3 regions of the Bacillus paramycoides genome follow, and region 3 is predicted to be linked to each of the others. Evidence: riboswitches for the same ligand, from Rfam matches in the RefSeq annotation. Region 3 holds a riboswitch; each other region holds the start of a gene.
What was found. Region 3 has a riboswitch for S-adenosylmethionine ahead of mtnW (2,3-diketo-5-methylthiopentyl-1-phosphate enolase). Riboswitches for the same ligand answer to the same signal wherever they lie in the genome.
Positions count from the first base shown of each region.

Region 1: linked by a shared signal. The riboswitch ahead of AAG068_RS01020 (MetQ/NlpA family ABC transporter substrate-binding protein) and the one ahead of mtnW (2,3-diketo-5-methylthiopentyl-1-phosphate enolase) in region 3 are both predicted to bind S-adenosylmethionine.
Region 2: linked by a shared signal. The riboswitch ahead of metK (methionine adenosyltransferase) and the one ahead of mtnW (2,3-diketo-5-methylthiopentyl-1-phosphate enolase) in region 3 are both predicted to bind S-adenosylmethionine.

Region 1 is NZ_CP152427.1:171,608-182,808, reverse strand. It holds gene AAG068_RS01050 (multidrug effflux MFS transporter) at 57-1,307, opposite strand; gene AAG068_RS01045 (DUF3981 domain-containing protein) at 1,436-3,157, opposite strand; gene AAG068_RS01040 (MFS transporter) at 3,236-3,769, opposite strand; gene AAG068_RS01035 (FAD-binding oxidoreductase) at 3,766-5,202, opposite strand; gene AAG068_RS01030 (hypothetical protein) at 5,314-6,078, opposite strand; gene AAG068_RS01025 (NAD(P)-dependent alcohol dehydrogenase) at 6,224-7,132, shown strand; SAM riboswitch class I at 7,212-7,326, shown strand; gene AAG068_RS01020 (MetQ/NlpA family ABC transporter substrate-binding protein) at 7,412-8,224, shown strand; gene AAG068_RS01015 (methionine ABC transporter ATP-binding protein) at 8,237-9,277, shown strand; gene AAG068_RS01010 (methionine ABC transporter permease) at 9,252-9,920, shown strand; gene AAG068_RS01005 (SDR family oxidoreductase) at 9,958-10,761, opposite strand; gene AAG068_RS01000 (DUF5068 domain-containing protein) at 11,168-11,201, shown strand, end outside.
Region 2 is NZ_CP152427.1:4,592,832-4,604,032, forward strand. It holds gene AAG068_RS23825 (phosphatase PAP2 family protein) at 1-203, shown strand, start outside; gene AAG068_RS23830 (glycosyltransferase family 4 protein) at 216-1,358, shown strand; gene AAG068_RS23835 (molybdenum cofactor guanylyltransferase) at 1,641-2,243, opposite strand; gene AAG068_RS23840 (MogA/MoaB family molybdenum cofactor biosynthesis protein) at 2,240-2,749, opposite strand; gene AAG068_RS23845 (hypothetical protein) at 2,988-3,167, shown strand; gene AAG068_RS23850 (hypothetical protein) at 3,174-3,350, shown strand; gene metK (methionine adenosyltransferase) at 3,395-4,594, opposite strand; SAM riboswitch class I at 4,764-4,885, opposite strand; gene pckA (phosphoenolpyruvate carboxykinase (ATP)) at 5,114-6,700, shown strand; gene AAG068_RS23865 (hypothetical protein) at 6,974-7,171, shown strand; gene AAG068_RS23870 (ATP synthase subunit I) at 7,428-7,811, opposite strand; gene AAG068_RS23875 (hypothetical protein) at 8,090-8,311, shown strand; gene AAG068_RS23880 (DMT family transporter) at 8,340-9,245, opposite strand; gene AAG068_RS23885 (iron-sulfur cluster biosynthesis family protein) at 9,553-9,876, opposite strand; gene AAG068_RS23890 (collagen-like protein) at 10,381-11,190, shown strand.
Region 3 is NZ_CP152427.1:3,945,139-3,956,339, forward strand. It holds gene AAG068_RS20245 (carbon-nitrogen family hydrolase) at 19-882, opposite strand; gene AAG068_RS20250 (pyridoxal phosphate-dependent aminotransferase) at 897-2,087, shown strand; SAM riboswitch class I at 2,140-2,245, shown strand; gene mtnW (2,3-diketo-5-methylthiopentyl-1-phosphate enolase) at 2,310-3,554, shown strand; gene AAG068_RS20260 (2-hydroxy-3-keto-5-methylthiopentenyl-1-phosphate phosphatase) at 3,551-4,210, shown strand; gene AAG068_RS20265 (methylthioribulose 1-phosphate dehydratase) at 4,207-4,845, shown strand; gene AAG068_RS20270 (1,2-dihydroxy-3-keto-5-methylthiopentene dioxygenase) at 4,823-5,335, shown strand; gene AAG068_RS20275 (hypothetical protein) at 5,641-5,916, shown strand; gene AAG068_RS20280 (DUF3909 family protein) at 5,959-6,291, opposite strand; gene AAG068_RS20285 (NAD(P)-dependent oxidoreductase) at 6,297-7,175, opposite strand; gene AAG068_RS20290 (serine hydrolase domain-containing protein) at 7,180-8,316, opposite strand; gene AAG068_RS20295 (GGDEF domain-containing protein) at 8,407-9,699, opposite strand; gene AAG068_RS20300 (nitroreductase family protein) at 10,031-10,648, shown strand; gene AAG068_RS20305 (hypothetical protein) at 10,939-11,157, shown strand.

The DNA.
Region 1 (11,201 bases), 1.5 Mb from region 3:
AAAGAAATGAAAAAAGAGCTGATTCAAAAATATTTGAATCAGCTCTTTTTTATAAGTTAAGCCTCTAAATTTTGTCTTTGTTGCAGTTCAAACTGCTTTTCACTTCTTCTGGCCATAAACAAATAACATAACACAGCACCCATTTCACAAAGAGCTATTACAACACCCATCGGTAATGCGGTGTTGCTTCCGCCAATACCCACTAACGGTGCAACAAGCGCTCCTGAAATGAACTGTAATAATCCTAATAAGGCCGACGCTGTTCCTGCGGCTTGTTTCTGATTTCTCATCGCTAACGAGAACCCAGTTGTTGATACAACCCCGACACTTGATACGACAAGGAATAACGAGCATAAAACACCAATTAAACCTATTCCTAGTAAGATTGTCAGTAGTAAAGATAAACCACCAATAGCTGCGATAATAATACCAGCAACAAATAATGTCTTCTCATTCACTTTCCCTGCTAAACGACCCGTTACCTGACTAGCAATAATAATACCAATACCGTTGATTGCAAAGAATAAACTAAATTGCTGTGGTGATGCTCCGTATATGTTCTGTAGCACAAATGGTGAGCCCGAAATGTATGCAAACATTGCCGCCGTTACTAGCCCTTGAGACAATGCATATCCCATAAACAGACGATCCTTTAATAGTTTTCCGTACGTCGCCAACGTCCCTGACAATCCACCTGTTTCTCTCTCTTCAGGAGGTAATGTTTCACGTAATACGAAAGTAGCTGATATTAACATGAATACACTAATTGCTCCAAGAACAATGAAGACACCGCGCCATGTTGTAAACTGTAGCAATTGTCCTCCAATAATCGGTGCCAAAATAGGCGCTGCTCCGTTTACTAACATGAGTAGCGAGAAAAACTTCGTCATTTCAGAACCCGAATACATGTCACGTACCATTGCACGTGATATAACAATCCCAGCCGATCCTGAAGCTCCTTGTAAGAAGCGCAATAACACTAAAGTCCAAATAGATGGTGCAATAGCACAAAGTAAAGAAGAAGCAACATAAATAATAAGAGCAATAATAAGAGGTTTGCGCCTTCCGTAAATATCACTAATTGAACCGACAAATAATTGCCCTACTGAAAGCCCAAGTAAACAAGCTGTCAATGTAAGCTGCGCCAGGGATGCACCTGTCTGTAAATCATCCGTTAATTTCGGTAACGAAGGCAAATACATATCGATAGATAACGGCCCAATTGCCGTAAGTGTCCCTAGTACAAGAATCATCCATAACCTATTTGTCTTTACAGGTTTATATATTTCTTGATTAACTCCATTCACTTTTTCTGTTCACCCTTTCCTATACATAATGAATCGTAACAATTATAGTTACAACATAAACATACGTCAAGTATAGCGCATTTTCCTGTTTTATACTGTAAAAAAAAAGCGATAAAATTTCTATCGCTTTACTTTTTCAAATTGCTATTTGCAAATTTAGATACGGAAGACATCGCCTCTCCTGTATCTAAATATGTGATTTGAATTGGATCTCCCACTTCTGTAAACATAGCATATGGGAATTTCTTCACAGGTATCATAAATACTTTTTGTTCATTCTCTAACAGTACGTACACAATTGTATTTTCACCTGATTTTTCTTTATATACACGTTGTACAACGCCTTCTTTTTGTGCCTCTTTACCATTTGAAGTTGGTCTAAATGAATCCCCACTTCCGCTCAGCGCATTTTTATAATTCTCAAGCGCTTCTTTTTGCGTCGAACCTGTTGCAAATATTTTCGCGTTAGAAGCATAGATAACTGTATGAGCACGTACTAAACCTCCGTCATCAATAACAGGTACAATCCAAGAAGGTTTACCGTACACGTTATAAATAACCGGCATCGTTCCATGCCATTTCTCTCTCTTAAAGGAATTATCCACTACTTCCGAAGCAGCTGAACCGTCCATAATTCCCTTTACTTCTTTTCCGTTATAGTAATACAACTTACCTGTACGCGCATCAATAAGCGAGTAACCTAACGCAGAATCTACTCCTTCTTTCGGGGAGGTGAAATCAGTAAAGTAATATAACGTTCCATCCTTACCGAAGATTGGTGTAACTCCTTCTTTCGTTCCCCACTCAGTCGGGATTTTCATATCAGTTTGCGAGAATTTTGTATTCCAAAATCCGTGAATATATTTACCGAAATACGTATTTAATGTAGATGCAGTCTCGTGATTTAATACGCCATCAACGAATTTAGGTGCCTTTCCTTTTTCGTATCTTTTCACTTCACCTGTTTGTGCATCTACTACTACAACGCCCTCTACTTCAAATCCAGATCTTCCTGAAATAAATTCACCATACGTCATTGTATAATACGGTTTCCCTTTATCATCCACTTCAAATTTAGGTTTCCCTTTAAAGATTAGATTTGGTTCTGCTTGCCTTACAACACGCTCTAAATGATTTCCGAAGAACATGCTTGGCACATATTTCATTTTATAACCAAGGTGCAGTTTCGCTTCCGCATCCGGGTTCGTACCTGACATCGTTACGTATCCTGGAATTGTCTCTGCTTTACGTGCTTTAAAAAATCCTGAAACTTCAATTGGTGCTACATATAAAGCCTCGCCATTTACCATTTGTGGCGTTAATTCTCCTAGCTCAAAATAAGCTACTTTCGGAATATCTCCAAATACTTTTTTCATCTTATTTTCCGCTGTCTTTGGCGGCACTGTAAACGGCTGATCATTTTCAGTAAATGGCTCTGAAATATCTTTCTCTACCTTTACAACAGAATCATATTTCGTTTGCGAGATTACTATATCATGCAAATAACCAAAATAGCCGTAACTTGCGAGTAAAACAAACATTAGAAGCCCTTTTAACGTACCTTCTAATTTCCCTATTTGATCTTGTGAAAATAAAACAAGCCCAATTAAAATTGCTACTGCAACAGAATAATGAGTAAGAATTGAATCTGCTCGATCATCAATTAGCCAAAAATATTCATAGATTGCAATACCTATCCAAAATAAAACAGGAATAACTAAAATGGATGCTTTCTTACCCTTTACAACCTTCTCATCACCTTTCTTATCCACTGCTCGAAGTTTACTACCGCTTCTTCTCGTCCATGGAATCAAAAACAAAGTGAGAATAGCTAAAATCAAAAATTTCATCAAAGGCAATGTCCCCTTTTCTTTTGTCTTCCCTTTTAGTATAACAAATAAAGGGTATTTAGGTAAAAATGGGAATGTCTATATTTTTTTACTACTTAATACAACTCCGCTTACTACATATAAGATAGATGCAATATAAAAAATCGTACCAATCGTAAAGAAATCTACTAAATATCCCGTTGCAATAATTGCTACTGCTCCTCCAATTGATGTCCAAACATGATATTTTCCAATCTCATAACCAGCATTTTCTTGCACAACTTTCCGCGCTAACGATGTCTTCTCCGTATTACGTTGCACAGCTCCTAAAATACCCATTAAAATTTGAAGAATATATACATGCCATACTTCTGTTGCAATGGGGAAACAAAGCATTAACACAGCCATAGACCAGGCGTATATAATTAATAACTTTCTATCACCTACTCGATCAGAGATTCTTCCAACTAGCGGATATACTAGAGCTGAAGTTAAGGCAAATAAGCCATACGCCCAGCCAAACTGCGAGAAGCTATTTCCAACATTCCGAAGCAATAAGATGTAAAAAGGAAATACCATACTTCCCGCCATCATAATGATACTTTGTGACGCCACAAACCTTTTATATGTCATTTCGTATACTCCCTATAAAATAAATTCACAAATCTCTCTTTTGGATCCGCTTCTTTTTTCTTCTGAAGAAATTCTTCTATACGAGGATACGCTCTCTTTAACTGCTCTTTCGTTGGATAAGAATAATACGGTAAATAATAACTACCGTTATGCTTTAACGTAACATCAATCATCTTCTGAATAACATTCTCTGTTTTCTTTATCTCATGTTCAGAACGCCCTTGATTAATTAAAAGAACCAGTGCAAACATATCATCTTTCGCATAGGATAAAACTGCATTTTCATTCTTTTCCACGTAACGAATCGTAATATTGAGCAAATTAAACTCTTCCTCATTTAATACGTTACGTAAATCATCTATGTATTCCGTGAAAGAATCTATAGGCACAAAATATTCTTGTAACACCTCTGTCCTATTCGGATTTTCATATTCCATAAAAGCACTATCTGACCTCATAACATTATTTCGCGTTTCGTACTTACCATTTGTACGTTCAAAATAACTTCTTTGTATATCCCAAAATGTATCTTTTCCCCAATCACTATAGCGTGATAAACCGAGTAAAAACTTTGGCGCAGCTATAATATTTTCTTCTTTTAATTTACTGTACTCTCTCAACTTCTGCTGATCTTTCGCTAACCCATAATCTGTCACATACATTTCTTTCAAAAATGAATGTGGGGCAACAGAAATACGTGCTAAATGCATACGTATATTCTCATCTCTTCGCACTTTATTCTTAAAATATGAAGAGTATTCTTTATAATCTAGTACCTTCGTATGCGTTTCATACAATTCATCGTTTGTTAACTTTAACGTCACATCTAAAATAACACCAAATAACCCATATCCCCCAATTACATACGGAAACAACTCAGCATTTTCTTCTCTACTTACATTACGCACCGTACCATCTGCCATTAACAATCTAAATGACTCTACTGTATCAATCAATGCTTCATGGCGAATATCACGCCCATGTACATTTACACTTAATGAACCACCAACAGTAAAAATATTTTGAGACTGCATCACTTGAACCGCCAGACCATACGGATTTACTTTCTTCTGAATATCATTCCACGTGACGCCACTTTGAACTGTAATTCGCTTCTTCTCTGGATTAAATTCTAGTATTTTATTATATCCCTTCATATCAAGCATCGTACCATGCGGATAATACGTCTGCCCGCCTTGGCTATGTTGCATACCAGCAATCGAAATTTTCTCTCCAGAAACATTTGCATCTTGCACTAATTTTATTAACGAGTGCTCATCAGTAGCACTTTCAACACGTTTTATTTTTGTCGGAAGCAATTTACCTACATCACTCATAATAGGATGATCAAGTTGTTCTTTATATGTATGTACAGACGTTGCAAGCAACACTGTATAAGCTACAACAACCACCGCTATCTTTCTTTTTCTCAAACGACACTCTCCTCTTCTACAATTTTCCCTCTTCATATTGTACATATTTTCCTAAGAAGAAAGTATACAAAAAAGAGGGCACCTTATTTTAGGTCCCCCTCATCAAAACTGTTACTTTGCTGCTGGCAATTGTATTGGGTCAAACTTTTCGTACGACGTATATTTTGCGTTCGTAATAATGTGCGCTTTATCCTTGCCATTACTACTCATAATCATGTCTATCTTTGCTGATTCATATTTAAAATCTTTTGTAATGATATATTCTGCATCCACTTCTTCTATCTTCGCATTTTGTGCTTGTAACATTTTCTTCTGCGTTTCATCCATGCTAGTTAACATACTTTCTGTTTCTTGCCCTTTTAATGTAAATTTCAGTTTATATTTATCTCCGCTTTTCTCCATCTTCATTTTATCTAAAACTACTTCCGGTACTTCTAACTTATCTATAATATCTTGAGTTGCTTTCATTCCACCAGCGTTTAATTGCTCCTCTGGTACGGTTATAACTTCTCCTGTATTAGGGTTTTTTACCTCACCAGCAACTTTACCATCCACAGTATACACTACAACATCTGTACCGGAAATATTCATTTCAGAACGAGAATTCTTTGTCTTTGGCTCTAATTGCATCTTAGCCTTTACTATATCCATCTCTGTTCCCTCAGCTTTTACCCCTACACCATATGTCATCGTTACATGTTCTTCATTTTTAAAAGCTTCGTTCGTTTTCTTGAAAACATCCCTCGCCGTTAATTCCTTTTCTTTTTGAACTGATTCTTTTTTCGGCTCATCCGTCTTTGCTGTTTTCTCATTACTACACCCTACCCCTAGACTGACTGCAAGTACTAAACTTGAAACAAAAATAATTTTTTTCATACTGTCGCCCCCTTTCCCAAAATAATATCACCTCTTTTCCTATGAAATCTATATAATTTTTAATCTATACTCGCTATATAGCGACATGTTTAATAAAGATCTTAAATATGATGTAAATAACGACAACTCATTTCAGGAGGTCATTATGAAGGCGATCATTTGCACACAGTATGGACCACCTAACGTTCTTCAGCTTCAAAATATAGAGAAACCTACACCTAAAAAGAACGAAGTATTAGTTAAAATTCACGCAACAAGTGTATCGACTGGAGATTGTAGAATACGCGGATTTAATAGCCCTCTATTATTTTGGATTCCTATGCGACTTGTATTAGGACTTAGAAAACCGAGAAACCCTATACTTGGCGTAGAATTAGCAGGAGAGATAGAGGATATTGGGACAGATGTAACTCAATTTAAAAAAGGAGATCAAATTTTTGCATTAACAGAACTAAATCTTGGTGGTTATGCCGAATACACATGCGTGCATGAAAGTGGATTAATAACATTAAAACCTACCAATGTAACGTATGAAGAAGCGGCAGTTATTCCTTTTGGTGGAACTTCAGCGTTGCATTTTCTGAGAAAAGGCCGGATAAAAAAGGGGCAACAAGTTCTCATATATGGTGCCTCTGGATCAGTAGGAACAGCTGCCATACAACTCGCTAAATATTTTGGTGCGACCGTTACAGCTGTTTGTAGTAATTCAAATTTTGAACTCGTGCAATCTTTAGGAGCGGATAAAGTAATTGATTATACGAAAGAAGATTTTACTAAGCGGCGCGAGCGTTACGATATTATATTTGATGCAGTTGGGAAGTATAAAAAATCCCTTTGTACAAATACATTAACACCCAATGGAAAATATGTATCTGTTAATGGAATGATGGCAAAAGTAAGTAAAGAGGATATGATTCTACTAAAAGAACTAACTGAAACAGAACATTTAAAACCTGTTATTGATAGAACTTACCGATTAGAAGAAATTGCTGAAGCTCATATGTATGTGGAAATAGGGCATAAAAAAGGGAACGTTTCGATTACCTTAAAATAAAATATATTCAGAAAATAACATTGACAATTCTTTTTGTAAGATTTACTATTAGTACCATATTAAAAACTACATACACATACTCTTATCAAGAGTGGCGGAGGGACTGGCCCGATGATGCCCGGCAACCGAGCTTATGACATATAAGCTAAGGTGCTAATTCCTGCAAAACGAGTTTTCGTTTTGGAAGATAAGAGAGGAACCCATTTTGTCTATTCGGCACCTCTCTTATTTTTGAGAGGTGCTTTTTATTTTGGAACGTATATGAAGGGGGAATTATAGATGAAGAAAGTATTATTAAGCATTGTAAGTGGGACAGTCTTATTATTAGGCGCATGTAGCGCGAGTTCAGATAAAGAAGTAAAAGCACTAGATGAGAAAAAGATTACGGTCGGCGTAACTGGTGGACCGCATGAACAAATTTTTGAAAAGGTAAAAGAAGTGGCAGCGAAAGACGGACTCGAAATCGATGTGAAAATATTTAATGATTATGTAGCGCCAAACGTATCTTTGGATGAAAAAAACCTTGATGTAAATAGCTATCAAACGAAATCATATTTAGACACATTTAAATCTGAACGTAATATGAAATTAACAGAAGTATTCTCAACAGTAACATTCCCTATGGGCATATATTCTAAAGGCATAAAAGATGTAAAAGACTTAAAAGATGGCGATGCGATCGCTGTACCAAATGATCCAACGAATGAACTTCGAGCTTTAAAACTATTTGAAAAAGCTGGAGTTTTAAAAGTTGATCCAAAGGCTACAGAAAAAGCGACTGCAAAAGATGTAATTGAAAATCCAAAAAATTTAAAGATTGTTGAATTAGAAGCATCTCAATTACCAACTCAGCTAAGTGAAGTAAAAGCAGCTGCAATTAATACGAACTTTGCATTAGGTGCAAAATTAAGCCCTGCGAAAGATTCTATCTTCCGCGAAGGAAAAGATTCACCATATGTGAACTGGGTCGTTGTTCGTACTGAAAATAAAGATGATGCTGTTATAAATAAATTAAAGAAAGCTTATCAATCTAAAGAAGTAAAAGAATTTATCGAGAAAAAATTTGATGGTTCTGCTTTACCATCTTGGTAGGGGCTGACGATAATGATTGAATTAAAAAATGTATCCAAAGTATTTACAACAAAAAAAGGGAATGTGGAAGCTCTTAAGTCTACTTCCCTTCAAGTAAAAAAGGGCGAAGTATTTGGAATCATTGGCTATAGTGGCGCTGGTAAAAGTACATTAATTCGATGTGTCAATTTATTAGAAAAACCAACGACAGGAAATATCATTGTAAACGGCCAAGACTTAACAACTTTATCAGCAAAAGAACTAGCGAAAGCGCGACAAAAAATCGGGATGATTTTTCAAGGATTCAATTTACTTAAAACAGTGACTGTTTATGAAAATATCGCATTACCGTTACGTCTTGCTGGCATTCCAAAAGTAGAAATTGAAAAAAGAGTAGAAAAGTATTTACGTATTGTCGATCTTTTTAATCGAAAAGATGCCTATCCGAGTGAACTTTCTGGTGGCCAGAAACAACGTGTTGCCATTGCACGTGCACTATCACATGAACCAGAAGTGTTATTAAGCGACGAAGCAACGAGCGCTTTAGATCCAGAAACAACGGATTCTATTCTTGACTTATTATTAAAGATTAATGAAGAAATTGGGGTCACAATTTTATTAATTACACATGAAATGAATGTCATCCAGCGTATATGTGACCAAGTTGCTGTTATGGAACATGGAGCAGTAGTGGAAAGCGGGACTATGAAGGACATATTCACAAACCCACAACATGCAACAACGAAGAAATTTGTAAATAGCGCATTTGCAACAAAAATTCCAGAAGAAGTACAAAAAGAACTTCAAACTACTGGTGAAATTGTAACTCTTTCTTTTATAGGAAATTCTTCAGGAGAACCAGCATTAGCTGTCGCTACAAAACGATTCCAAGTATATCCGAATATTTTATCCGGTAATATTACTCAATTAAAACATGAAGCTTACGGGAAACTTGTCATTCATATGCAAGGAGAACAAAATGAAATCAACCGTGCTTTATCATTTTTACAAGAACAAGGAATCATCGTAGAAGGAGGTAGAACAGATCATGGAAAACAAGTCCTTTTTGGATGAATGGGGTAAAGTCATATGGGAAGCAACTATTCAAACATTTCAAATGACATCTATTTCACTATTCATCTCTATCCTTATTGCACTACCACTTGGCGTCACACTTGTTTTAGCAAGACCTGGTGGGCAACATGAAAATAAAATCATTTATCCAATTCTTAATACAATTATTAATATTATTCGCTCTCTTCCATTTATCATTCTACTATTCTTTATTTTACCTTTTACAAAGTTTCTAGTGGGAACATCCATTGGTGTTCAAGGTGTCATCGTACCGCTTGTCGTCTTCACTGCTCCCTATATCGCAAGATTGATGGAGACAGCATTATTAGAAGTCGATCGTGGTGTTATTGAAGCTTACCAAGCAATGGGCGTTTCTACTATAAAAATCATTTGGCACGTTATGGTGAAAGAAGCTCGTCCCTCCCTTGTACTTGGGTTAACAATCGCGACAATTGGATTAATTGGCGCAACAGCAATGGCTGGGCTTGTAGGTGCTGGTGGTCTTGGTGATTTAGCATATCGATTCGGACATTTACGCTACGAACCGGAAGTAATGTATGCAACCGTCTTTATTTTAATTATCCTCGTTCAAGGGCTACAGTCTTTAGGGAATGGTGTTGCACGAAGATTGAAGAAAGATTAAAAAAGAAGGTATCTCACCAGGGTGAGATACCTTCTTTTTATCTTTTAAACCCACCTTCAGAATGAATAACTTGTCCCGTAATCCATTCTGCCTCTTCACTTACTAAAAACGTAATGAGTCTTGCTGCATCCCTCGGCTCACCAATTCTACCAAAAGGAAACATCGGCTTTAACCCTTGCTTTATCTCTTCAGTCATCCAGCCTGTATCGGTTGGACCTGGGTTAATTGCATTCACTGTTATTCCTAAATGAGCTACCTCGGCTGACAACGAACTCGTAAGGGCATCAATAGCTCCCTTCGTTGTTGCATACGCCAGTTCCCCAACCATAGGCCCTTGAAATTGCCCCGAAGTCATATTCACAATTCTACCACCAGATTTCTTATCAAATCCTCTTGCAAATTGACTACTTAACAATGTAGTCGCACGAATATTGACCATGTAGTGCTTCTCTAATTCTTCAGCAGTCAAATTAGAGAAGTCATTATTTGTAGAATACGCTGCATTATTAATTAATATATGAGGGTAGCCTAGTTGTTCAGTAACTTTATTTATAAGCTCTTTCGGTGCATCATTCTGAGTTAAATCTAACTCCATACTCGATACTTTAACACCGTTTTTTAGTAACTCTTCTTTTAATTGTGTTTGTTCACTTTGATCAACGCCCCAAGGCATCTCTTTATCGTACGCTGTCCAATACGTAAAAAATATATCGTATCCTGCTCCAGCTAATTCTTTACAAATCGCTGCGCCTATACCATCTAGACGACTTACACCTGTCACAACTGCTACTTTATTTTTTAATTGATTCATTATATACTCCTCCAATTTTAAAGGACGCATATTTTATATAAGAGATATAAAATTCCCTACACATTATCCTTACAAAAGGGATGTACAAGCCAAATATGCAGTCCTTGAATGATTTATAGATAGCTAAATAAACTCTCACTTATGAGAGCAAAATTTATGTATCTAGTTTCTAATCATTACAAGCTCATCCACATATTAAGTCCTTGTCCCCTTTCCATATATCTCTATTTCTATCATACCAATATGATGTAATATTTCAAATGATAAAAAAATAAAAGTCGATATTCCATGCCGACATTCTACTAATTTTAATATATTACAATAACTAAATAATTAAAATACTCAGAAAAACACTGGTAAATACTGGCTTACTTTCTTATAATAAAACGTGGGGCTAATGTGAGAGTTTAGTTTTACACAAATAGGGGGAAGAAACATGTCAAAAAAATTACTTTCTTTATTTTCTACAG
Region 2 (11,201 bases), 650 kb from region 3:
CAACAGCCGTTTTCTCTGTCCTTATTCCATTTATTTGCTATAATCCAAGTTTATTTGTTTTTTTATTACCGTTAGCATTATGCGTCGGTATTTCGCGCATTTATTTAGGGCTTCACTATCCATCTGATGTATTTGTCGGTATGTGCCTCGGCACTTGCTCTGGCATCATCTCTTTTTATCAAGTCATCCCACTTTTCACATAAAGGAGTGATATGATGAGAGTCGCCATTTTTACCGATACTTTTACACCACAAGTGAACGGGGTTGCGAAAACATTAGAACGATTAACACGTTACTTTCAGAAAGAAAAGATCGCCTATTCTGTTTTCGCCCCTCAACATACAGCTGAAGATAATTTCGTGGCCAATGTGAACAAGATGAGAAGTATCCCGTTAACAATATTATATCCAGAATGTCGCTTTTCTTTTCCTACTCCGCGCATCAAACGAGAACTTCTTTCCTTTAAGCCTGACATTATTCACATTGCTACACCTTTCAACATGGGACTTTGTGGATTGTATTATGCAAAAAAGTTAAACATCCCAGTTGTCGGTTCTTATCATACTGATTTCGATGCTTATTTACGCTATTACAAAATCGAATTTCTCTCTCATATGCTTTGGAACTATTTAAAATGGTTTCATAGTCATATGCAAAAAAATTTCGTTCCTTCCTTTGAAACGTTACACCAACTAAAAAATAAAGGCTTTCAAGCCCTTTCCATATGGGGACGTGGTGTAGATTGCACACTCTTTCATCCATCTTACAATACAGACCTATTCCGAAAAAAATATAATATTACAGCCAAGTATGTCCTTTCCTATGTTGGACGGATTGCCCCTGAAAAAGATATTGATACGTTGCAACACCTTATCGTGAAAACAGCGCATACTCGAAATGACATTCATTGGCTCATCGCAGGAGACGGTCCTCTAGCAACAAATTTACGTGAAGCTGTTCCGAAAGCAAATGTCACTTTTACTGGATATTTACAAGGTAAGGATTTAGCTGAAGCATATGCTTGTTCTAACATCATGATATTTCCATCTGCTACTGAAACGTTCGGAAATGTCGTACTCGAATCACTTGCATGCGGTACACCTGTCATCGGTGCAAATAGTGGTGGGGTTAAAAATATTATTACAGATGGAAAAACAGGAATTCTTTGCCCGCCCAAACATGCGGATTCATTTCTATCATCCATCCATTCTTTATTGCGAAATGAAGAGCAACTTATACAAATGGGCATAGCGGCTTCTTCTTATGCTAAAACAAAAAGCTGGGATGAAATTTTTCGTGGCTTACTTGACCAATATGAAGAAGTCCTTCAGCACACCGCATCAGAATTACTCGCTTAAACAGAAGAACTCCCTTCAACTAGACGAAGGGAGTTTATTACACAGTTATAAATTTTAGTTTCATAAATGATACATAAGGCTAAACATTGTTTTATTTCTATATTCATTATATCAAAAATAAACATAACTAAACATACTTGTAATAAAAACCCATAAAAATTAATATATGGTTATACAGTATTTTAACTGTATAGTGATTTTAAGAAATTCCCCTTAAAATCAACTTACTCACATACCTTTATACAGTAATTGTTCCCCAATTTCTGTATACCAAAAAACCTTTCATTCATTTGAAAGGTCTTTTTGAGCCTGCACATATTCTTCTTTCGTATTCACATTTATAAACCAATCCGCATTCGCTTGTACATCTTCACCAGCAATATATTTCACATTACATTGTGATAAAAGCTGGCCCATACTTCTTTTTTCTTCCTGAAGCAAAGTATAAATTCTTTCTTTCACACGGTTATGGTACGCTGCAAGTAACGGTTGTTTTCTTCCATTAATAATAGGTACAACCGCATCATATTCATTGCTCGTTTGCTCTAGCAAAATGGTAAACCATTCTTGTGAAACATTTGGCGCATCGCAAGGCATAATAGCATACCAATCTGCTTCTATATATTCCATTCCTGATACAATTCCAGCAAGTGGGCCATTTCCTTTATAATGCGGAATATCTTCTATAACAGGAACTTGTACGAGTTGCTCTACTCGCTCTTTTAGATCAGAATGACTAATGACCACAACTTCTTGCAACATAGTTGTCATCACTTTCAAAATATGCTCTATAAAAGTACTACCTTGCCAGCTCGCTAACGCTTTCGGCTCACCGAATCGACTCGACATACCGCCCGCTAATACAATTCCAGCATACTTACTCATTGGCGATGCAGCTCAAATGTAATATGACCTAATTCCGGTAAAATTAATTTATTCATCGCAAGACGAACCGCTCCGCTAGACCCTGGCATGGAAAAGACAACTTTGCGCCCAATTGTACCGCCAATTGCTCTACTTAACATCGCGCTGCTTCCGATATCCTCCAAATAACTAATCATGCGGAACAACTCACCAAACCCGACAATTTCTTTATCTAATAACGCTGATACCGCTTCAATCGTCACATCACGTTTCGTAATACCAGTACCGCCATTTGTTAACACGACATCAACATCTTCCCGATGATAACCAGCTAACACCGCTTGCTGAATACTTTCTTTATCATCTTTTACAATTTCATAAGAGGTCACTGTATGCCCTGCTTCTTTTAATAATTCATGTAATAGTTGTCCACTCTTGTCCGTCTCTTCTGTACGTGTATCGGAGATTGTTACGATTTTGCAACGCACTTCTTTCGGTGCTTGTTTTTTATGTTCGATTACGCTCATTTTATATCTTCCCTTTCCTAAAGTCTTTTCTTCATTTTATCATACCTACCTTTACACAATTATGTATGAAGCCGTTAATACACCATGATACAATATAAGTATATACAACCACAAAAAGGAAAATATATTTTCTTATACTCCTAGACTACACATCATTAGCTATTCTTTAAATTCTCTTATATTTTCCACATAGTAGATTTCATTTTAAATTACAAAATAATTTGGAGGTTCACTCACTATGGAACTTTATAAAAAACTAACAACAACATTCATCCTCTTATTCGTCGCTTCCATTACTGTCGGCTTTTCTCTAAAAGGTGCAATTCCATACGCTACATTCGTAAGCATTATATTCGCAACACTATTTTTACTAAGCAGTGCCTTTTGCGCAGGCAAAGTACGTCAAATGAAAGGATAATTACATATGTTCAAGAGGAAACCAATCCTTTGTAAATCATGCGGGAAAGAAATACAAACATATGAAAAAGCGTGGATTCATATGCCATTTCCGGCAAGTGGTATGACAAATATGAAAAAGTACATTGAGCTAGATGGAGAAGTTTATTGTGGTTCGTGCATCCAAGTCGTAAATAAAACGTAATAAAAAAAGCTTTGCGCCGTGAGCGCAAAGCTTTTTTTCATATATTATAGACCAGCTTGCTCTTTTAAAGCTGCAGCTTTGTCTGTACGTTCCCATGTTAGATCTACATCAGTACGTCCGAAGTGGCCGTAAGCTGCTGTTTGTTTGTAAATTGGGCGACGTAAGTCTAGCATTTTAATAATACCAGCTGGGCGAAGATCGAAGTTGTTACGAACTAGTTCTACTAGTACGTCTTCAGATACTTTACCAGTGCTGAATGTATCAACTGAAATTGATACTGGTTGCGCTACACCAATTGCGTATGCAAGTTGTACTTCTGCTTTCTCAGCAAGACCAGCTGCTACGATGTTTTTCGCAACATAACGAGCTGCATATGCTGCAGAACGGTCAACTTTCGTTGCATCTTTACCAGAGAATGCACCGCCACCGTGGCGAGCGTATCCACCGTAAGTATCAACGATGATTTTACGTCCTGTTAAACCAGCATCACCTTGTGGTCCACCAATTACGAAGCGACCAGTTGGGTTAATGAAGAATTTCGTTTCTCCATCGATTAATTCTGCTGGTACTACAGCTTTAATTACGTGCTCTTTTAAGTCGCGATCGATTTCTTCCCATGTAACATCTGGGTGATGTTGTGTAGAAATTACGATAGTATCAACACGTACTGGTTTACCATTTTCATCATACTCAACTGTAACTTGCGTTTTTCCATCTGGACGTAGGTATGATAATGTATCATTTTTACGTACTTCAGTTAAACGGCGAGCTAATTTGTGAGCAAGCGAGATTGGAAGTGGCATTAACTCTTGTGTTTCATTACATGCGAAACCAAACATTAAACCTTGGTCTCCTGCACCAATTGCCTCAATCTCAGCGTCAGTCATTTGACCTTCGCGTGCTTCTAGCGCTTGGTCAACACCCATAGCGATGTCAGCAGATTGCTCATCGATAGATGTTAAAACTGCACAAGTTTCTGCATCGAATCCGTATTTTGCGCGTGTGTAACCAATACCTTGAATTGTTTCACGAACGATTTTTGGAATGTCTACGTAAGTAGAAGTCGTAATTTCCCCCGCTACCAATACTAAACCAGTTGTTACAGTTGTTTCACAAGCTACACGTGCATTTGCGTCCTTTGATAAGATCGCATCTAAAATTGAATCAGAAATTTGGTCACAAATTTTATCTGGATGTCCTTCAGTTACAGACTCAGATGTGAACAGATGACGTTTTTTTGTCATGTGGTAAACCTCCCTACAGTAATTGTATATATTGTACGGAACTCATCCTTAATTTGCCACAGATTGCGACATACATTTATTCTCCCACACAAGCATACAGAAAAACCTTTCCTACTTTATATAGAGGAAAGGTTTAATTTGCTACTTGCATACTGCTTTTTGCCCTTCGCTCTTATCGTTCGAGACCTGTAGCCTCGCACAGGTTTTAGCACCTATTCACCTGTATTTACCACTACAAGTGAGGTTGCTGGGCTTCATCGGGCCTGTCCCTCCGCCAGCTCGGGATAAGAGAGTATCCGTCCCAACCTATACTAAAGAAATGCTATTCATTTGTCAATTAATATTCACATTTTCCTGAAAGTTTTTCTCAATACGCCTAAAATGAAATATTAATAAGGAAATAATGTATTCACACAAACAAAAAGAAATAAATAGTATACATTATTTATATAATTGTGTTATACTCTTGTTGGGGATTACGAGAAATATTTCATTAAATGAAAAGGATGGTATATAAATATGAGTACTGTGAATGTCCAAATTGGTTTACACGAATTATTGAACGGAAGCAATGCACAGATTCAACTAAGTGTTCCGCAATTAGTGGAAAAAGTATTAATGCGAAATGAAGGGAAATTAACTTCTACTGGTGCCGTTTCTGCTTCAACAGGAAAATATACAGGACGTTCTCCTAAAGATAAATTTATTGTGAAAGAAGCATCGGTTGCTGACAAAATTGCTTGGGGAGCAGTGAATCAACCGATTTCTGAAGAACATTTTAATAAATTATATACAAAAGTTTTAGAATACTTAAAAGAGAAAGAAGAGTTATTCGTCTTCAAAGGATTTGCAGGCGCTGACCGCAATTATCGCCTACCAATTCAAGTTATTAATGAATATGCATGGCACAATCTATTTGTACATCAATTATTCATTCGTCCAACTGAAGAAGAATTAACAACTCATGAATCAGAGTTCACAATTGTTTCTGCGCCGAACTTCAAGGCTGATCCAGCTGTTGACGGTACAAACTCTGAAGCATTCATTATGGTTTCATTCGAAAAACGTATCGTACTAATTGGTGGTACAGAATACGCTGGAGAAATGAAGAAATCAATCTTCTCTATTATGAACTTCTTATTACCTGAACAAGATATTCTTTCTATGCATTGCTCTGCAAACGTAGGTGAAGAAGGCGACGTAGCACTATTCTTCGGTTTATCTGGAACAGGTAAAACAACATTATCTGCTGATCCAAACCGTAAATTAATCGGTGATGATGAGCATGGTTGGTCTGATAACGGTGTATTCAATATTGAAGGCGGTTGCTATGCAAAATGTGTAAACCTTTCTCACGAGAAAGAACCACAAATTTTCGATGCAATCAAATTTGGATCTGTTTTAGAAAACGTTATCATTAATAACCAAACGCGTATCGCAGACTACAACGATACTACTTTAACAGAAAATACTCGTGCTGCATACCCTATGCATGCGATCGACAATATCGTACTGCCAAGTGTTGCTGGACACCCAAATACAATCATTTTCTTAACTGCTGATGCATCTGGCGTATTGCCTCCAATCAGTAAGTTATCAAAAGAACAAGCTATGTACCATTTCTTAAGTGGTTACACTAGTAAACTAGCAGGAACAGAGCGCGGCGTTACATCTCCGCAAGCAACATTCTCAACTTGCTTCGGTTCACCATTCTTACCACTTGAAGCATCTCGCTATGCTGAAATGCTTGGTGAAAAAATCGAGAAGCACGATGCGAAAGTATTCTTAGTAAACACTGGCTGGACTGGTGGCGAATACGGCGTTGGTAAACGTATGAACTTAGGTTACACTCGTGCAATGATTCAAGCAGCATTAAGCGGTGAACTTGCAAAAACTGAAACAGCTAAACATGATATCTTCGGTCTTGAAGTTCCACTTCACGTACCAGGTGTACCTGACGAAGTGTTAATGCCTGAACAAACTTGGGCTGATAAAGCTGCTTACAAAGCAAAAGCAATCGAGCTTGCGAACGAGTTCAAAGCGAACTTCAAAAAGTTCGACAGCGTTTCTGAAGATATTATTAACTTAGGCGGTCCAATCGCTTAAGTACAAACTTTCTGTTGGAATACCCCTTACTCATATGAATAAGTGTCGTGTAACCGCAAAGTTTCGCGTACTCACCGACAAAACCCAATGCGGCTTAACGGTTTATACACACTTACATAAAAAAGAAGCTTACGTTTTATACGTAAGCTTCTTTCTATATCTTCTCTCTTCATCTATGACTTATCTCGATAAATTACAGAAAATTCATTTTATAATCATTCGTTTTCAGTTTTTTTATGATACAATTTACATATACAGGAAAGGGTGAGACCTATGAAAAATTTTTCTCGTACAGGAAAAATTTTATTCAGTTACGGAGCGATCCAACTATTTTGGGGACTTGTAATGCTTAACGTTAATTTATTTCAACATACAAGTGAAACGATAAAATATATTATTCTAATGACCGGAATAATTTGTTGTGTTATATCCAACTTTTTTAAAGAACGTCAAAGTCATACTAATACGTAATTTCATGTTAACTTAATGGAAGCGGAAACCTGCATTTTATGCAAAGTTACACTTCCTGTTATAATATCATCATTTATCCCAGAATAAACCGATTTTCACATAGCCAAATTACGGATTCGAATATATAAATTATATCCCTACTCGCTACATCTCTCTGGTTTCACACCACATGGGGCTAAAAAAGGCCCCGACCGCTTCTATCCGTGGCTGGATCATCTATTCCATCTAAAAAGAAGTCTTTTATCTTTTTATCTTTTTAATTCTTCGTTAATTCTTTCTCATCTTTCATGCTATAGTATCCTAAATTAACAACAATTAAGAAATAACCGCCCATAATCCCTACTGCAAATGCCCACATAACCATATGGTGCTCAATTTCGTACATAATAATAGCACCTAAAATAGCAGCGGCAAAACGGTTAAACATACCGAGCGTCGGTGCTTTAGTTTTCTTTACGATACTATCTCCAAGCTTCTCAATTCGTCTCCCTAAAAGCCAAACACAATACATACTTACGATAAGCCCAATTCCTGCACCTAGAAAATGTGCTGAAAACGGCGTTACCATCCATCCTAGTACAAGAAAACCTAGTAAATAATACGATTGAATTTTAAACGACCTTAATGACATACTAATCATGCTGTACCTCTCTTCGTTAGTTCTGATCTATCCAACAAAATTTTCTTTCAAATCCATATTCCTTAAACCCATTTCACCCAAATTAAAAACAACATAAACAGTATGTTTATGTTGTTTAAATGTTTTTAGAAAATAATATTATACAAGATTTCAAACATCATATTCTCATAATTTGTGACGTTTTTCCAAACTTTTTTCGTCCATTTATGAAAAAAGTGATATCAATCTATGAACATACGGATATGATGTAATAAGCACACAAATAAAGGGGGCGTCTAATGATTTATTTTTTAATGGCTCTCATTCACCTCATTATCCCTGCACTTATTGGACTTTCATTGTATTGGTACACGAAAAATCATAGTATTTTCTACGCTGTCCTCGGTGTTCTTCTTCCAGGTATTATTCTTATCACACTCTTCCGCATCCCATTTTTAAACTTAATTCCACTTATTACTGCTATCTTATTTCTCGTCTTCTTACCAAAAATAAAAAAATAGGAAAGCAGATCATAGGTGATCTGTTTTCCTATTTTGATATAGGTTCTCCCGCAGCATAATGTACATTTACTTTCTCCGATTTCACAAACCATAGACCGAAGAAAATAATAATTCCACCGATTATTTGTTGAAACGATACATATTCATTTGCCCATACAGCTGCAAATAAAACAGCTACAAGAGGCGTTATATACATGTATACCATCGTATGTGACGCTCCAATTTTTTGAACACCAACATACCACATAACTAAACCGAATACTGTTACAAAGAAAATAGAATATAGTAAGGCGAATAGTGTCATTCCGTGTGTAATATGAAATGGCATTATAAATACATACGGTCCACTTAACAATAAAAGCGGAATTGCACCAACTAAGGCTGACCACGCGGTAACACGTAGTGCTGAATATTTTTTAATTAATGGACTTGCTAAAATAGGATAAAGCCCCCAGCATATTGATGTAATCAGTCCAATCCCATTCCCGTAAAAAGAACTAGCAAGTGAATGTCCTGCTGCTAAAACTAATGCTGCACCACCAAAAGCAATGATAGAACCGATAAGTTTTCGAGAAGAAAACTTTTCTTGTTTCAAGAAAATCGCAAATACAGTTGTAAAAATAGGTGAAATAGAAATGAGTAAAGAGACATTTGTAGCGGACGTATATTTGACAGTTTCCATAAATAACGTTTGATATAGCACAATACCTACAACGCTAACGATGATTAATCTAGGTATATCCTTTCGCGCCATATAAACCGACTTTTCAATAAAAAAAGTAAGGAGTAACATAAGCGGTGCCGCCGATATCATTCGAATTGCTGTAAACTCAATTGCTGTAAATTCTAAAAGTCCATATTTGGCAATCGTAAAATTAATCCCCCAAATAGTAACAACTGCTAAAATTAATAATTCAATCCCCCATCTTTTCATGCGTATCCCCTCCGCAAATAAAATTATACAGAAAATTCAATCATATGTACATTTCATTATGTGAAAAAATCTTCGTATTGATCTGGAGAGATTCTTTTTATTTGATACACGAAATTATATCGGCGATTTTTCGAATATATCGGCGCAACTCGAATTATATCAACGATTTTCCAAATATATCGGCGCAACTCGAATTATATCAGCGATTTTTTAAATATATCGACTTATCAACAAAAAACGACAATAATAGCGACTTATACAATAAAAAAGTGGTTCCAAAATACATTTTGGAACCACCTTTCCTTTACTACACTCGAACATGTAACTTCATATTTGGATTATAAAATTGGTTCGGACTCTTCAGCTGAAAAGTTCCTCCACCTTCATGCCAATCAACTGTTAACTTATCATCCATAAATACAAGCTTCGTGCGATCTGCAATAAAATTCATTGCACTAGATTCGATATCCACATCGCGCTCATCTTTTTCTGCTACAGCTACTAAATCGATAATTCCGCTCATTACACAACCGCAACCTTCATTATCGTAAAATAACTTTATATATTTCGCTTCATTCGGAATCGTATCCATAATCTTCTTATATGCTGCTTCTGTTACAGTAACGTACATATGTTAATGTTCATCCTCTCTTCTCGTATCCTTTATATATTGTACCACCATTTTTCTTCAAAAATATATACAGAAAATTACGAATGATATACAATATATGCAATAAAGGAGGTTGTATCACTCATGCTCAAATTATTGCGATACCCCATCTTCTTAGGTCTACTCGGTAGCTTTTTTATTTCTAGCGGAATGGTATTACACCATATATTTCCCTATTCTCCTTCTATTGGTTGGATTCTAGGCTTTATTTGTTTCCTTTTTGCTTCCTATCTTGCTGTGAAAAAAGGAGAATCACTTTAAGGTTTATTTACAGCCTAATTTTGACTTTGATGTTACTTTCGGCCCACAAAAGAAACGTTAGCTCTATAACGATTCAACTCCCCTCTCTATTTTTGAAATCTATAAACAATACAATCGAACACACAAAAATATAGAATTCATAATATGTATATAGTAGTTCTATTTTTAAAACTAGTTTTTCAAAATAAAGAAAGGAGAACATACATGTACCCACGTAATTGTTTTAGTTGCGACGGCAGACGTAACAGTGGCTCTACCGGAAACACCGGACCCACTGGTAGTACTGGACCTGCTGGCATCACTGGACCGACTGGTAACACTGGAAACACTGGACCTACTGGCTCTGCCGGAGCTGTTTTTCAAAGTACTACCACCTTTAGTCTAGCAGCCGCTCCCACCTATAAAAAAGGACAAGTTGTCACTTATACAGGCAGCGGCTTTGTTGTAAAAAAAGATGCACCTAAAGGTTTTCCAAATGTATCTCCAGATTATATCGTTTTAGTAGAAAGTGGACCTACTGGCTCTGCCGGTAGTGCATCAGCAAAAAGCATTGTTTTTCAAGGAACAAATGCTGGTTTTCAACGTATAGCGGGATCTCCTGGAATTGACTCCAATGTTATTCCGTATGTCACTGCTGGGACCGGTAGCATAGTTGGCTTTGCTGCGTCTATAAATGTAAATAATTTACCTGCTGCTGTTTATACGATTAATATTTGCAGGAATGTTCCAACAAACCTCACAACCCCTACTTCTAACTACATTCTATCTACTATTACCTTAACTACCACTGACAAAATTATAGGAACTATGGTATTTTCAATTAAACCGACAGATACTGGATCAGGACAAATTCAAGTGTTTAATCCTACTCCGGCAGTAGGTCCCGCTACTGTAACTTGGACTAGCATTACAACTGGAAACCCAGTTTCAAGAGGGGATGCTATTTCTCTTCATATTACCCCTGGAATTACTGCGAGTGCTGTATATTCTATTTTTCTAATCACTGATCTATAACCCACACTTAA
Region 3 (11,201 bases):
AAATCACTTGTCAACATTTTATTTATATAATTCTGGACGACGATCTGCAAAAACTGGAATTCCTTTGCGAACCTCTTTAATTTTCTCAAAATGAAGCTCTCCAAATAAAATTGATTCTTCTTCATTCGCTTCTACAACAACCTCGCCCCAAGGATCAATAATTAAAGAGTGACCGGCAAACTCATTATTCGGGTCCTTTCCTGCCCTATTACATGCGACAACATAACATTGATTTTCAACTGCTCTTGCTTGCAATAGTAAACGCCAATGTGCTAAACGAACTAATGGCCATTCTGCTACAACAAATAAAACTTTTGCACCTTTAGCAGTATGAACGCGCATCCATTCCGGAAAACGAATGTCATAACAAATTGTGCCGGCGCACTCTACATCATCTAACTTAAATTCACCCGTACTATTTCCGGCTATTAAATATTTATGTTCATCCATAAGCTGAAATAAATGTACTTTACTATATTCATTGACTAGTTCTCCTTCCTTGTTTACAACATACATTGTATTTGTAACACCTTGTTTTGTTTGCTTCGCTATGGAACCACCGACAATATGTACACCATATTGTTTCGACCATTCTTTCAACTTTTCTTTCGTTTCCAATCCATCCCTATCTGCAATTTCAGAGAGTCTTGTTAAATCATATCCTGTTGTCCATAGTTCTGGTAACACAATAACATCTGGTTTTTCCTTCATCGCTTCGCTTATTTTATTTTTAGCATTCTCAATATTTTTTTCTACATCTCCAAAGACAATGTCCATTTGAATACATGCGACTTTCATTTTGTCAGCCCCATTCATAATTTTTTCTTTACAAAATACTGGAAAGATTATATCATTTGTCACTAGAATTGTAACAACTTTCAAAAGAGGTGGAAAGTATGAAATTATTTCAACCTTCTGAGATAGTAACATCATTGCCGACACAATTTTTCGCTTCACTTGTTGCAAAAGTTAACAAAGTCGTAGCAGCTGGTCATGATGTTATTAATCTAGGTCAAGGTAATCCAGATCAACCAACACCGCAGCATATCGTAAAAGCTTTACAAGATGCTGCAGAAAAGACCATTCATCATAAATATCCGCCATTTCGCGGACATGAAAGTTTAAAAGAAGCCGTGGCAACATTCTATCAACGTGAATATGATGTAGTAGTAAATCCCAAAACAGAAGTTGCTATTTTATTTGGCGGAAAGGCTGGATTAGTAGAATTACCAGTTTGCTTTACAAACCCTGGTGATACGATTCTCGTTCCAGATCCAGGATATCCAGACTATTTATCAGGTGTTGCTTTAGCAAAAGCACAATTTGAAACAATGCCGCTTATTGCAGAAAATAATTTTTTACCAGATTATACAAAAATTGATGAATCTATTGCGAAACAAGCAAAGTTAATGTTTTTAAACTACCCAAATAATCCTACCGGTGCTACTGCATCAAAAGATTTCTTTGATGAAACCATTCATTTCGCGAATAAACATAATATATTAGTTGTTCACGATTTTGCTTACGGTGCTATTGGGTTTGATGGTCAAAAGCCCGTTAGTTTCTTACAAGCAGACGGTGCCAAAGATACAGGAATTGAAATTTACACTTTATCGAAAACTTTCAATATGGCTGGATGGCGTATTGCTTTTGCAGTAGGGAATGAAAGTGTCATTGAAACAATTAACTTATTACAAGATCATATGTATGTTAGTATTTTTGGTGCAGTGCAAGATGCTGCCCGTGAGGCACTTTTAAGTTCACAATCTTGCGTCGTAGACCTTGTAAATAGTTACGAATCTCGCAGAAATGCTCTTATTTCAGCGTGTCACTCAATTGGTTGGAATGTAGATATTCCAACAGGATCATTCTTTGCATGGCTTCCTGTACCAGAAGGTTATACATCTGAGCAATTTTCTAATATTTTACTAGAAAAAGCGCACGTTGCAGTTGCTCCTGGTGTTGGATTTGGTGAGCACGGCGAAGGGTATGTCCGCGTTGGTCTCTTGCATACAGAAGATAGATTACGAGAAGCCATTAATCGAATCGATAAATTGAATTTTTTCAAAAAATCATTGACAACATGAAAATTATCTGACAAAATTCAGTTATCTTAAAAATTTAAACATTTCTAAATACTTCTTATCAAGAGCAGGTGGAGGGACGAGCCCGACGAAACCCGGCAACCGATCTACAATTGTAGACACGGTGCTAATTCTCGCAGCATTACGCTGACAGATAAGGAGCTGGTTGTAAAAAAACCTCTCCTTAGCTGAGAGGTTTTTTTATTTAACTAGGAGGTTATAACAATGAGCGGAATTATAGCGACGTATTTAATCCATGACGATTCACATAACTTAGAAAAAAAAGCTGAGCAAATTGCACTCGGTTTAACAATTGGATCTTGGACACATTTGCCAAATTTATTGCAAGAACAATTAAAACAACATAAAGGCAACGTCATTCATGTTGAGGAATTAGCTGAACAAGAACATACCAATTCGTATTTACGTAAAAAAGTAAAACGCGGGATTATTAAAATCGAATATCCTTTATTAAACTTCAGTCCAGATTTACCAGCTATTTTAACAACTACATTTGGAAAGCTATCACTGGATGGCGAAGTAAAATTAATTGACTTAACTTTTTCAGACGAATTAAAAAAACATTTTCCTGGTCCAAAGTTCGGCATAGATGGTATTCGAAACCTTTTACAAGTGTATGAGCGCCCTCTTTTAATGAGTATTTTTAAAGGGATGATTGGACGAAATATTGGGTATTTAAAAACGCAATTACGCGATCAAGCAATTGGTGGTGTAGATATCGTAAAAGATGATGAAATATTATTTGAGAATACATTAACACCACTTACAAAACGCATTGTATCTGGAAAAGAAGTTTTACAATCCGTATATGAAACGTACGGACATAAAACCTTATATGCCGTAAATTTAACCGGACGAACTTTTGATTTAAAAGAAAATGCGAAACGTGCAGTGCAAGCTGGGGCTGATATTCTATTATTTAACGTATTTGCTTACGGACTAGATGTACTACAATCACTTGCAGAAGATGATGAAATCCCAGTTCCTATTATGGCACATCCTGCTGTAAGTGGTGCTTACTCAGCATCCAGGTTATATGGAATTTCATCTCCATTATTACTCGGAAAGCTATTACGTTATGCTGGCGCTGACTTTTCATTATTCCCCTCTCCATACGGGAGTGTTGCGCTAGAAAAAGAAGAAACTCTTGCTATCTCAAAATATTTAACTGAAGACGATGCATTTTTCAAGAAGAGCTTCTCTGTTCCATCTGCTGGTATTCACCCTGGTTTCGTTCCCTTTATTGTACGAGATTTCGGTAAAGATGTTGTTATTAATGCTGGCGGCGGGATACACGGACATCCGAATGGAGCGCAGGGTGGCGGTAAAGCCTTCCGTACTGCGATTGATGCTACTTTGCAACATATACCTCTTCATGAAGTAGATGACATAAATTTGCATAGTGCACTACAAATATGGGGAAATCCCTCTCATGAGGTGAAATTATGAGTATTCAAGTATTTTGTGATTTTGATGGCACGATTACAAATAATGATAACATTATGTCCATTATGGAAAAATTTGCACCACCAGAAGCTGAAGAAATAAAGAATAGAATTTTATCACAAGAGCTATCTATTCAAGAAGGTGTTTCTCAATTATTTCAATTCATACCTACTAATCTACACGATGATATGATTCAATTTTTAATAGAGACTGTTGAAATCCGTAGTGGTTTTCATGAATTTATACAATTTGTAAATGAAAATAACATTTCTTTTTATGTTATATCAGGTGGGATGGATTTCTTCGTCTATCCACTCTTGCAAGGACTTATTCCAAAAGAGCAGATTTACTGTAATGAAACAGATTTTTCAAGTGAATACATTACCGTTAATTGGCCTCATCCTTGTGATCATCATTGTCAAAATCATTGCGGATTATGTAAATCATCTTTAATCCGTAAATTAAGTGATACGAATGACTTCCATATTGTAATTGGAGATTCCATTACTGATTTACAAGCTGCGAAACAAGCAGATAAAGTGTTTGCCCGTGACTTCCTTATTACAAAGTGTGAAGAAAATCATATCGCCTATACACCTTTTGAAACATTTTACGATGTTCAAGTTGCATTAAAACATTTGTTGGAGGTGAAATTATGAAACAACTTTTTCGTCAATGGTATGACTTAAGTGAGATAAAAAAAGAATTAACAACACGACATTGGTTTCCTGCAACGAGTGGTAATATTTCTATAAAGGTTAGTCATGAACCACTCACTTTTCTCATTACAGCAAGTGGTAAAGATAAAACAAAAACGACTCCAGATGATTTTCTATTAGTAGATCATCTAGGAGTTCCCGTATTAGAGACTGAATTACGTCCTTCAGCAGAAACAATATTGCATACACATATTTATAACAATACGAATGCCGGATGCGTACTTCATGTTCATACAACTGATAACAATGTCATCACAAATTTATATAGTGATGCAGTCACCCTTCAAAATCAAGAAATTATTAAAGCTCTTGATATTTGGGAAGAAGGTGCAACAATTAATATTCCTATTATCGAAAACCATGCCCATATCCCAACGCTTGGAGAAAACTTCCGAAAGCATATACAAGGCGATTCGGGAGCAGTATTAATCCGTAACCATGGTATTACCGTATGGGGACGAGATAGCTTTGATGCAAAGAAAAGATTAGAAGCTTATGAGTTTTTATTCCAATTTCATATAAAACTATTATCAATTCAAGGAGGCGTTTCTAATGGCGCAAATTCGTATTCATGAAGTAAATACTCGCATTGAAAATGAAGTGGAAGTATCTAAATTTCTACAAGAGGAAGGCGTTTTATATGAGAAATGGAACATCTCTAAGCTTCCTACTCATTTAAATGAAAATTATTCTTTAACAGATGAAAACAAAGCTGAAATATTAGCTGTGTTCTCAAAAGAAATCGCTGATGTTTCAGCGCGCCGAGGTTATAAAGCACATGATGTAATTTCACTTTCAAATAGCACACCTAACCTTGACGAATTATTAATTAATTTCCAAAAAGAACACCATCATACTGATGATGAAGTTCGCTTTATTGTTAGTGGTCATGGCATCTTTGCCATTGAAGGAAAAGATGGAAAGTTCTTTGACGTTGAACTTGAACCAGGCGATCTCATATCTGTTCCTGAAAATGCCAGACATTATTTTACCTTGCAAGATGATCGTCAAGTTGTAGCTATTCGTATTTTTGTTACAACTGAAGGCTGGGTTCCAATCTATTAAGGTAGTCAGTTGAATAAAAGGTCTTGGACCCCCTTTTCCAACCTTTTATTCACTCTACATATATACATCCTCCTATGGAACAGGCTTATTTCAAAAAATGAAATAAGCCTGATTTTTTATTTTCTCAAACATATGAGTCCTTCTATTCCAAAACAATCTCTCCTTCTATTTTTCAAGTGAATTTTTAACACTTTTTGAACATTTATTGAACTTTTTTTGAATTTTTTCTGAAAATTCTGTTTTGTATATGATATACTACAATTAAATAAGAAGGAAAAGAATATGGCAAACAGAGGGGGAGAATCATGAGTTTACTTATCGCACTTATACTAGGGGTTACATGTGGAGCACTTCCTGTTATTTTAGGAGCTATTATGGAAGAGTTAGAGGTTGGTGTTTTAGGTTTTGTCGCATCTTGTGTAAGCGCTTTATTTTTTGGTTTATTCGGTGCTATTCCTGTTTCAATTCTCTGTGCATTTTATATAATACGCCATGCTCGTACAAAACAATTTGGTCCTAATCACACTGCGCAAGTGATTCCATTCCCAATTGAACGATGCCGCCGGGCCTCTAGCTTATAATTATAAAATTAAAAATAAATAAAAGTCCTCACATGAGGACTTTTATTTATTTTCTTCTAGAAATTGAAATAATTCTTGTAAATGCAGGGCATCTTCACTATAGCTAACAGATACGTGGCTTATACCGTCGATCTCTGCTTGCATATAAAGGTCCACTCCATCTCGATCATATTTCAATGCCAAATAAAATTCCATTTCTTCCAGCATCTTTTTTGAAGTTCGAATAACGTAATGCCCTTTTTCATCTTTTCCATATTCGAATTCCGGTTCAAAATCATATTTTTGTTTAAACGCTTCTTTTTGTTTTTCGTTAATTTGTATACAAGTTGCTCGTTGCACAGCATCAATCATCTCATCAAATTTTTGAAGATCCATTTCATTTACCCCCTTATGTATTTTTTGTATAACACTTGTGTTCCGCTATTTTCTTCCCCATCTTTTATTAGCTCTTCATACAATTCCTTCGCCAAACTTAAACCTGGTACTGGTAATTGCAATTTTTCAGCCTCATCTAAAGCAATCTTCATATCTTTCATAAAATGCTTTACATAAAAACCTGGTTCAAAATCTCCCTTTAACATTCGAGGAGCTAAATTACTTAACGACCAGCTACCTGCTGCTCCCGTTGAAATACTCTCTAATACTTTATCAGGATCTAATCCAGCCTTTTTCGCATAAGCAACAGCTTCACATACTCCAATCATATTAGAAGCAATCGCAATTTGATTGCACATTTTTGTATGTTGTCCACTTCCAGCTGGCCCTTGCAACTGAATATTTGTTCCTAGTTTTTCAAATAACGGTAAACATTTTTCATATATTTCTTTCTCTCCACCGACCATAATTGCGAGTCTTGCTTCTTTCGCACCAACGTCTCCTCCAGATACAGGTGCATCTAACGTATATACATTCTTACTTTTACCAGTTTCATTAATACGTTTTGCCAATGTTGGTGTAGATGTCGTGAAATCAATTGCTATCGTGCCTTCATTTGCATTCTCCAAAATTCCATCTATCCCAAAGTATACTTCTTCTACATCATGTGGATACCCAACCATCGTCATTACAACATCAACTTGCTTTACTAACTCTTTCGGTGTATCACACCAATGTGCACCATCTTGCACTAAAGAATCTGTTTTTGCTTTCGTTCTATTATATACATATACTTTATGACCATCTTGCATTAAGTGATAAACCATACTTTTTCCCATTACGCCAATACCAATGAAACCTATTGATAAAGTTTTATGTTCCATTTTCTCATCCCCTTTGTTCTAATAAATCATTTACCATCTTTCGGAACTCTTTATTAAAATCATCATTCATACTATTTTTCACATTTGAAAATAACATAACAAAAGTTCCTTTTTCTTTATTAAAATTATTGAAAGTGTTCCAACCAGATAATACACCATGATTATGAAAATAATCTGGATATATATAAAAACTAAATGCATATTTCCGTTCTGCTGAAGGTGAAAACATTGCTTGTATACTTTGTTCAGAAAGAAGTTTTCCATTTATAATTGCTTCGTCTAATTTCTTCATATCTCCAACTGTCGTATACATCTCACCACAACCATATAGCCAATCCATGCCTAACTTCTGCGCTGGTACAAGCTCTTGATTTTTTTTCACATAACCCTTTGTAAAATTTTTATCTCCAGGTACCATATTTCCCATACCAGATTCATGCATATCTACTTTTACAAATATGTTTTCTTTTATGTAATCTCCTAAAGGTTTTTTCGATATATGTTCTATTATATAAGCAAGCACCATATAATTATAATCTGTATATCTCCAACCTGTTCCTGCAGGAAATTCTAAATTTTGACGTCCAATCCAATTAATTAACTGTAAACGGGAAGCAGCATTAACATTGCCTTTTGCGTGTTCAGGTAAACCAGAGGTATGCGTTAATAAATGATATAGCGTAATATTTTTATTCTCCGGAAATGAAGGAATATATTTATTTACATTATCTTGAATATTCAATTTCCCTTGTTCTTGCAGCTGTAAAATAGATGTGGCAACAACTGTTTTCGTAATAGAACCGATACGATATTTTGTGTGAGGCGTATTTTCTATTTTATTTTGAACATCAGCATACCCATATCCTTTATTCAATATAATATGCTCTTTATCTGTTACCAAAACTGTTCCATTGAATTGCTTTCCGACTAAATATTGATCTAATTTTTGAGATATGCTAGCATAATCAATTTGTTGCTCTTCTTTTTCTTCTATATTCCCTTGTACTTCCGATTCAATAGTAGGATTCACTTTAGTTGTTAATACAGTGTTTTCCTTTATATTGGGGTTAACAAGAAAATAGTATACTCCGCCGCCAACTATAGCAGACAGTGAAGCCATGCCCATTACTTTTTTTATCATATTAATCCTCCATAATTCCTTCGCTAAAAATTGTCCCCCTATTCTATTATCAAACAATAAAAAAAAATCGCAACAATTTGTTGCGAAAAATTACATTTTTTCTTTTCTATACACACATACTTGATTTTTTCCATTTTTTTTCGCTTCATATAATGCAATATCCGCTCGTTGCATTAATTCTTCTCTTGTAATCCCTTTTTCATATAATGCAACTCCAAAACTCGCTGTTAATTTCGAAATTCCTGAGAATTGCTTTGTTTCAATGAAAAAGCGTAATGATTCCGCAACCTGAAATGCTTCTTTTTCTACTGTATTCGTTACTAAAATAATAAATTCTTCTCCGCCCCACCTAGCAAATACATGTTGCTCCTCCACTTTAGATTTCATAAGCTCTGCAAGCTGAATTAACGCTAAGTCACCAAAATCATGGCCATACGTGTCATTTACTGCTTTAAAATTATCTATATCAAATAAAATAAGTGCTATGTTTTCATTATTACGCATCGCATTATCCCATTCTGACTCTAGTATTTGTTGGAACTTCAAACGATTATAAATCTCTGTTAATGAATCTATCATAGCAAGTCTTTCTTGTTCTTGATAGATTTCATCTAATTCTGTAATCTCTGTACACTTCACAATAAATCTTGATAAATCTTCTGGCAATGGTGTCGCACGCAATAAAAAAGTTGAAACTTCTCCTTCATAGTTGGACATCTTAATTCTTCTATCATATGATAGTGTATCATCTAACCATGTTATATCATGGGTTGTTGAATAGTATCCATTTTCTCTAATAAAATGTTCAGCAAATACTAAATGTTGCTCACGATAGGCAAACAAATTTTCATATCCGAAAAACTCTAAAAAATTTGTATTACAATCAACAATCTCATCGTCTTCTACTATGAATAATAGATCATTGCGAAAATCAAACATCGTTTGAAGAAGTTCTTGTTGCAAACTTACTTGTCGCACTAAAGAAAGCTGATATAAACTTTTATTCACTTCCTCTAATACCATTTGTGGAGTCACAGGTGCTATCACAATATTACGTATTCCTAACGTAAGCAACTCTGCAAACTCGCTTGTTATTTGTTGATCCCAAATGACAATAAATGTACTCTGTCGATTATACATATTCTTTATATATTTTATTTGAGAAAAATCTGTTACATACATAATTACAATATGTGGTTGAGTCCTCTGAAACAATACTTCTCCTTCTTCAAAACTATTTGCTATAAACATACATTTTGGATGGATATTTTCTATCGTTTGTTGATGTGTGCATCCATTTTCTATATAAAGGACATTTAACTGAAGATCTTGTAATACATTTTGGAAAACCGTATTCTCTAATAAAAAATGTAGTATGTTCATCACTAGTCTTCACTCACTTCATATATCTTGTTCTACTGAATTCCTCACAAACATTTTATAAAAGGCTGTTCTCTAAAAACTTTAATGAGTGAGGAATACATGTTAACAAGCTAATTGAGAATGTTATCTTCGCTTTTTCACTCTATAAATTCCTTTTTTAGTGTATGATTATAGGAATTGTATCGTTTGTATGAATGCCCTAGCTTCCGCTTTAAAACTTGACAATTAAAATAAAGATATTATATTCTTAAATTCAACAACTTACAAAATGTAAGTAGAATATTTTACATATATTTTTTCATTATTTGATATGTAATTTGGAGGATATATAATGACAAACGATAACTTTTTTAACGTCCTATATGAACGCACATCTACACGTGCATTCAACCCAGAGAAAGAAATTTCATCTACAGAGTTACACGAGATTTTAAAGGGAGCTGCTCAAGCACCTTCTGCTTGGAACTTGCAGCACTGGAAATTCCTTGTATTCCAAGGTGAAGATGTACAGAAACGATTACATCCAATTGCTTATAACCAACAACAAATTCTTGATGCTTCTGCTGTAGTCGCTATTTTAGGTGATTTAGAAGCTTATAAAAATGTTGAACCAGTTTATGGTCCAATTGTAGAACAAGGATTTATGAAAGAAGAAGCAAAAGAGCGCTTAGCTAAAAATATTGAGTCTGCATATGCTCGTAAGCAATTCCCAAGAGATGCAGCCTTTTCAAATGCATCTTTAGCAGCAATGCAACTTATGCTTGCAGCTAAAGCAACTGGCTGGGATACTTGCGCTATTGGTGGCTTCAATCCACAAGCACTTACAGAAGAATTCAACGTTTCATCTCGCTACGTACCAATTATGCTTATTACAATTGGTGAATCAACTTTAAAAGGCCATCCTGCACCACGAATGAGCGTAGAGCAAGTGAGTGAATGGGCAAAATAATAAAGTGAAACTGGAATCAATGTGAGGGTTTTACTGCCCTTTCATACGAATAAAAAAGAAACGAAGGTAATTTTATTACCTTCGTTTCTTTTTTATTCTGTCACACATCCGTAATATTACAATGTATGATTCGACATCTACACATAAAAAAACAGTAAATTTTATGCTATTTCCATATACACAAATGGCGTTTTGTGTCGAATTTTGTTAAATCATCGAAATATAACCGTGTGTTTTTGTTACAATTATGATACAATGATAACAAATAGATAACAAGAGAGGGATTTTCATTGAGTTCATACGGAAGCTTTATTGCACTTTTATGTTACATAGTAACTGTACTGCTTCTATATTTTATTGGGGATGCTGCTAATATTTCAGTATTACAATTTCCTAAAGAAGAAGCGTTCCAACTAGAATCAGAAAAACATACTGCACGATCCATCGTACCACTACTCCTAGCTCTTCCTGTATATATCATCGTTTTATATAAAAGCAAAAAAGTGTAAAGGCTACCTATTTCATTCATTTCGGTGGTCTTTACATTTTTTTG